2 regions of the Paenibacillus sp. FSL R10-2788 genome follow, and region 1 is predicted to be linked to the other one. Evidence: a T-box and tRNA genes for the amino acid it is inferred to sense, from the RefSeq annotation. Region 1 holds a T-box; the other holds one or more tRNA genes.
What was found. The T-box of region 1 lies ahead of pheS (phenylalanine--tRNA ligase subunit alpha). A T-box ahead of a tRNA ligase gene usually reads a tRNA of that ligase, here a tRNA-Phe.
Positions count from the first base shown of each region.

Region 1 (3,405 bases):
CCAGATGGCCTAAGGTATCATTTAGCTGCTTGAATCTGTCACAATCCAGCAGGGCCAGTGCAATTTTTTGCTTCCGTTCTTCGGGTTGTGTGATAAGGTTCTCCATATACATTTTGAAATGAGCCCTGTTGGGAATCGCTGTTAAATGATCATAGAAGGCTAGCTTATGTAGTCGTTCTTCGTATTGTTTTCGCTGGGTAATTTCTCGAGATAACAGCATGAATTGTGCTGGGAATTTACGGCTGCCGAGAACAGGTGACACCTTAGTTTCAAGCCATACCCATTGGCCTTCTGCTCCGCGCATGCGCAGTTCTGAAATGCGCGGGGTTCCCTGAACCACGCTCTTTAATTTAGCCCAGGCAATCTCCGGTTCACGTATATAGTTGGATAACGGATCTCCTTTTTTAGGCACATAGCCTAGAATACTGGAGTGTGAGGGGGAAGCGTATAGAATCAACCCGTTAGGATCCGTCAAAATAATGAAATCAGACATGGTTTCACCGATTAGCTGATAAAGTGTTTGTTCTTCCAGCATTTCATTCTGGAGCCAGATGATTTTGCGTCCAAGGTAAATAATGACCAGGAGAAACACAAGTAAGAGGAGCGAATACAGGGAGAACAAAGCGCTTTTTTTATCCTTAAAACCGTCCGTTACTTGCAAGGCGTAGTTGCCAATCAAGTCCTCTGCTTGATCGAGATATGCTCTAGCTTCATTGAATTGCGAGTTTAGGGTGAGCGCAGAATATGAATCCGGATTCCAGCTACTCTTCGTCCGTTCCGTTATTAGCGTATGCCCTGAATTTTTCCACATGACAATAGTAGTTTCAAAGGAGCGCAGCTCGTTTTTTAATTCGGAAAGGATAATTCCACTTTGTTTCATATCACTGTAAGGTTTTTTTATAGCGTTGATATTTGCTCTTGCTAGACTTATTCGTTCCTGCGCTTGAAGATTATTATCTATAAACTCCGTAGTGAACTGTTCACCTTCCGCGGCTGTTAGGTTTGGGCCCATTGCGATTTGCAAGGCTACAGCAGCTTGATGCAGATCACGATCGGCGCTTAGTATGAGCTTAGAGTTCTGATATATATCATCATAAAGAGAATCTGACAATCTATTAATAGTGTGATTTAAATAGAGTAGCGAGGACACGCTGATCCCGACCAGAAGGACGGAGATTGCAGCGAAGACATAGAATAGTTTGCGTGTTACCTTGAATTCGAAGAACCCTGCCACAGTCATCTTCTCCCTGTATAAGATGATTAAGTAAATCTATTGCTGCTTAAGTAGAACCTGCAGAAGTCAATCTATGGTCAGGCGTAATTTAACTCAGTCACTGATGTTTGAAGGTGCTTATGGGAATAAAAGAGGTGTTGTATACATAGTGGGAAAACATAGGAAAGTGTACGTGTGAGTAAATGGTAGTTTCTAGTATATCAAGTATATAGGACGTGCTGCTTATAGAGCAATCTTTACTCATAATAATCCAAAAGACAAAATTTAAAGTTTAATGTATGGGCCTATTGAATTATCTATATTCAAACCGATGGATCCTATTACCCCACTCGATCATAAATGATACGGCTTACAGCTGCTGAAAAAAACTGCCCTTAGTCATAATGACTACAGGAAAGCTAATCATTCATTATTCGTTACGCAGTGCGTGAATGGGGTGAAGTCGTGCGGCTTTGTTCGCAGGCATCATTCCAAAAATCACGCCTGCCCGCCCCGATGCCAATCCAGCTTGTCAAAACGACAGATTTTGCATATAATAAAGAGACATATCTCTTGTAGTAAAGAGATACCTGACAATTAGCATGAATTGTGAAATGCAGTGATGGAGAAGAGTACACAGTGCCTGACTTACAGGGAGGAGACGCCGCGGATTGAGAGCGTTTCTAAGAAGCAGAGCTGTCGAAGTTCACTCCGGAGCAGTTCCCTGAATTCCTTAAGCTGTCTAATAGGGAAGGGTAGGGGATACCGGTCACAGACCGTTATTTCTGTATAAAGTGAGATAGGTATCTGTCCAGCCAAAAGAGGGAATGAAGCTCTTAAGGGGAACAGATCAGCTTGTCTAACAAGGGTGGTACCACGGTCTTTTCGTCCCTTACCGGGAGGAAAGGCCTTTTTTTGTTGAACTAGACAATGATTGAAGGGGGCTGTACACGGCCATGAAAGAGAAGTTGGAAGCATTGAAGGTTGAAGCGCTGGCTAAGCTGCAGGAGGTTATGGATCCGCAGGTACTAAATGATTTAAGAGTGAAGTATCTCGGTAAAAAAGGTGAGCTTACAGAGGTTCTGCGCGGTATGGGAGGACTTAGTGCTGAGGAGCGTCCGGTAATCGGGCAAGTGGCGAATCAGGTTCGCAGTGCTATTGAGGAGATTATCGGCGCGAAGCAGGAGGCTTTTCAAGAGCAGGAAACCCAGCAACGTCTGCAGGCTGAAAAAGTAGACGTAACCTTACCGGGTCGCCGTTTACAGCAAGGGGGCATTCACCCGCTTAGCAGAGTCGTACAGGAGATTGAGGATATTTTTACCGGCATGGGCTACCGTGTAGCTGAAGGTCCGGAAGTGGAGACCGATTATTATAACTTTGAAGCTCTAAATCTGCCTAAGAATCACCCGGCACGTGATATGCAGGATTCTTTCTATTTAACAGATGACCTGCTAATGCGCACTCAAACCTCGCCAGTACAGATTCGTACTATGCAGGCTATGAACGGTGAAGCTCCTGTTAAAATCATCTGTCCGGGTAAAGTATTCCGCCGTGATGATGATGATGCAACGCATTCCTTCCAGTTCCACCAAATCGAAGGTTTGGTCATTGGAAGTAACATTCGAATGAGTGATCTGAAGGGCACCCTGCAACAATTTGTGCAGGAGATGTTTGGACCGAATACAGGCATTCGTCTTCGTCCGAGCTTTTTCCCATTCACGGAGCCAAGTGTTGAAGTAGACGTAAGCTGCTTCAAATGTGGTGGCGATGGCTGCAGACTATGCAAGCAAAGTGGATGGTTAGAAATCCTTGGCGCAGGTATGGTACACCCGAATGTACTGAAAATGGGTGGCTATGATCCTGCTGAATACAGCGGCTTCGCCTTCGGAATGGGTGTAGAGCGGATTGCAATGCTTAAATACGGCATCGATGACATCCGTCATTTCTATAGTAATGATATGAGTTTTGTGAAGCAGTTCAAGGGCGTTTAGTTATTGTGGTGCGCTAGCTGATAGTGGCTGGAGAATGGGTTTTGGAGCATTTGATTTCCTTGTAGGGACCGTCCTTAATAGTGTGTAGCTGAAATTGAGTGCACTTCATCCGTTCTTCCACAGGAAGCAGCACGAACGACAGTGAAATAAATACATCTGAAACATAAAGGAAGTGAGCGGATATGAAAGTATCAACCGGAT
Region 1 is NZ_JBBOQA010000001.1:1,823,201-1,826,605, forward strand. It holds gene NSQ50_RS07920 (sensor domain-containing diguanylate cyclase) at 1-1,234, opposite strand, end outside; T-box leader at 1,824-2,109, shown strand; gene pheS (phenylalanine--tRNA ligase subunit alpha) at 2,170-3,204, shown strand; gene pheT (phenylalanine--tRNA ligase subunit beta) at 3,387-3,405, shown strand, end outside.

Region 2 (3,405 bases), 1.7 Mb from region 1:
ATCATACGCAAAGTTGTGGATTTACCGCAACCGGATGGTCCAACCAATACTAGAAATTCCTTATCTTTAATATCAAGATTGATATCCATTACTGTTGCTTTATCTGAACCCGGGTATTTTTTGAAAATATGCTCTAAACGTACGCCTGCCATTGTATTTCCCCCTCGAGTTAATTATTGATTAATTGAAAAATTCTTTTTTCCTTGTACATTTATATTACCCTAGACGGGACACGGTGGCTATTTGTAACGTTCACAAAAAACCTATTTCCTTTTCGTCACTTTATACAAAAGCATAGTAAGCTTCACAATAGCAGCGTCCCCAAAGCTACGCACATCGGCACCCGTCTCCTGTTTTATCTTGTCCAGACGGTATAAAAGCGTGTTGCGATGAATATATAACTTCTTGGCTGTTTCACTTACATTACAATCCATCTCAAAAAACGTCTCCAGGGTCATCAGCATCTCTTTATCCGATAATACGGAAGAATAGTCGCCAATCTGTCCAAGTAACTGTTTACGCCGTGCATCAGGAATGCTGTTAACCAAACGTTCCAAATGCAGCTCCCAAGGTAAATGAATATATTCACCCACTTGGAAAATACGTCCGAGTACAATGGTCTCCCTCAGCAAGGCCACGGATCCCGTCAATCCCTTAACAGGGACTATAGCCGGAGCTACAGCCAAATGGAATACACCTACCCATTCGCTGGCTATCAGTTCGTGTAAGCCCATACTGGTCTGAGCCAGAATTTCATCTACACTCTCTTCTTCCTCATCCTTATCATCTCCGCCCGTGAGTAGTTCCTTCCGGGCCAATATTAACCATTCTTTTTCTTGAAGAGGTATAAGCAGAATTTCATTCTCAAAATAGCTGCGCAGCAGCTTCATTAAGGAACGATAAGTGATCTGCGGGCTATGTGCATTCTCACTGCTAAGTAGGAATGGAACCATATCTCCGAATAAACGTCCCTTTAGAGCCATCTCATCGGGTATCTCAGAGTCATTTTTCTCTTGCTCCAGTTCGGTGTTCAACCAGGTACCCAGCTGCCGAGCCTCCGCTTCCCCTTCTTCTCTAACCCCAGTAGCTTTTAGTGCAATTGCAAAGTTTCGAACTGCATAATTCACTAATTGTATTTCCAAAGAGTTAAGTCCATCCAATTCCACCCAGACAGCGGTTACACGTCCATCAGTCTCATATAATGGTGCCCAAAGATGACCTTCATGGATTACCGGCTGTTCTTGTGCTTCCAATCCCAGGCTAAAAAGAGAAGCTGAATGTTGCCTCCCTAACTGCTTGATTCCGGTTTTCTTTCCGGTGAGCTGCTCTAACTTTTTTCGCAATGTTTCGCTATCCATAGTCACCATACTCCACCACTTTTGCTCTTTTCGCCTATTTTAGCATATTCTCTAATATTATGTTAATCACTGCAGCAGCGCGCTACTATAATACGACATAAAAACACAAAAAAAGCCACCACCCTAAGGTGATGACTTTCTGTTTGGGATGAGCCATGAAGGACTCGAACCTTCGACACCCTGATTAAAAGTCAGGTGCTCTACCAACTGAGCTAATGGCTCATAAATGGTGGGGGATGATGGATTCGAACCACCGAACACGTACGTGAGCAGATTTACAGTCTGATGCGTTTGGCCACTTCGCTAATCCCCCAAAAAAGGTGGCTCGGGACGGAATCGAACCGCCGACACGAGGATTTTCAGTCCTCTGCTCTACCGACTGAGCTACCGAGCCATAAGATTACATGACAATTAAGCGGAAAAGTCTTACACTTCCCACTCATTTTGTGGAAAAAATGGCGGAACCGACGGGATTCGAACCCGCGGTCTCCTGCGTGACAGGCAGGCATGTTAGGCCAACTACACCACGGTTCCGCATTAATTAAAAATGGTGCCGGCGAGAGGACTTGAACCCCCAACCTACTGATTACAAGTCAGTTGCTCTACCAGTTGAGCTACACCGGCACGGTGTAAAAGCAATTCTAAAAAGATGAAAATGGTGGAGGCTGAGGGGATCGAACCCCCGACCCTCTGCTTGTAAGGCAGATGCTCTCCCAGCTGAGCTAAGCCTCCAGGTATTATGGTAGCGGCGAAGGGGATCGAACCCCCGACCTCACGGGTATGAACCGTACGCTCTAGCCAGCTGAGCTACACCGCCACAATAATTAGTATTGCTATGGATTGAAAATGGCGGAGAGAGTGGGATTCGAACCCACGCACCGCTTACGCAGTCTAACCCCTTAGCAGAGGGTCCCCTTATAGCCACTTGGGTATCTCTCCAAACGATATCAGTACCACAGCAATCCAAACAGGAATTTGACTCCCTGAAAACTGAATCCGAAACGAATCTGCATCCTACGTATAGGATAAGCCCTCGACCGATTAGTATTGGTCAGCTCCATGCATTGCTGCACTTCCACCTCCAACCTATCTACCTCGTCGTCTTCAAGGGGTCTTACTAATTGGGAAATCTCATCTTGAGGGGGCTTCACGCTTAGATGCTTTCAGCGCTTATCCCGTCCGTACGTAGCTACCCAGCCATGCTCCTGGCGGAACAACTGGTGCACCAGCGGTACGTCCATCCCGGTCCTCTCGTACTAAGGACAGCTCCTCTCAAATTTCCTGCGCCCACGACAGATAGGGACCGAACTGTCTCACGACGTTCTGAACCCAGCTCGCGTACCGCTTTAATGGGCGAACAGCCCAACCCTTGGGACCTACTTCAGCCCCAGGATGCGATGAGCCGACATCGAGGTGCCAAACCTCCCCGTCGATGTGGACTCTTGGGGGAGATAAGCCTGTTATCCCCAGGGTAGCTTTTATCCGTTGAGCGATGGCCCTTCCATGCGGTACCACCGGATCACTAAGTCCGACTTTCGTCCCTGCTCGACTTGTAGGTCTCGCAGTCAAGCTCCCTTATGCCTTTGCACTCTGCGAATGATTTCCAACCATTCTGAGGGAACCTTGGAACGCCTCCGTTACTCTTTAGGAGGCGACCGCCCCAGTCAAACTGCCCGCCTGACACGGTCCCCGTACCCGGTAAGGGTACTAGGTTAGAACCTAGATACGATCAGGGTGGTATCCCAACGGCGCCTCCACCGAAGCTTGCGCTCCGATTTCTACGGCTCCCACCTATCCTGTACAGATCGTACCCAAATTCAATATCAAGCTGCAGTAAAGCTCCATGGGGTCTTTCCGTCTTGTCGCGGGTAACCTGCATCTTCACAGGTATTAAAATTTCACCGGATCTCTCGTTGAGACAGCGCCCAAGTCGTTACGCCATTCGTGCGGGTCAGAATTTACCTGACAAGGAATTTCGCTACCTTAGGACCGTTATAGTTACGGCCGCCGTTTACTGGGGCTTCGGTTCATAGCTTCGGGTTACCCC
Region 2 is NZ_JBBOQA010000001.1:144,400-147,804, reverse strand. It holds gene NSQ50_RS00735 (ABC transporter ATP-binding protein) at 1-152, opposite strand, end outside; gene NSQ50_RS00730 (PucR family transcriptional regulator) at 264-1,358, opposite strand; tRNA gene NSQ50_RS00725 (tRNA-Lys) at 1,508-1,580, opposite strand; tRNA gene NSQ50_RS00720 (tRNA-Tyr) at 1,586-1,671, opposite strand; tRNA gene NSQ50_RS00715 (tRNA-Phe) at 1,680-1,752, opposite strand; tRNA gene NSQ50_RS00710 (tRNA-Asp) at 1,815-1,892, opposite strand; tRNA gene NSQ50_RS00705 (tRNA-Thr) at 1,907-1,982, opposite strand; tRNA gene NSQ50_RS00700 (tRNA-Val) at 2,015-2,090, opposite strand; tRNA gene NSQ50_RS00695 (tRNA-Met) at 2,099-2,175, opposite strand; tRNA gene NSQ50_RS00690 (tRNA-Ser) at 2,206-2,297, opposite strand; rRNA gene NSQ50_RS00685 (23S ribosomal RNA) at 2,380-3,405, opposite strand, start outside.
Region 2: it encodes a tRNA-Phe, which carries the amino acid that the T-box ahead of pheS (phenylalanine--tRNA ligase subunit alpha) is inferred to sense. The anticodon was not compared.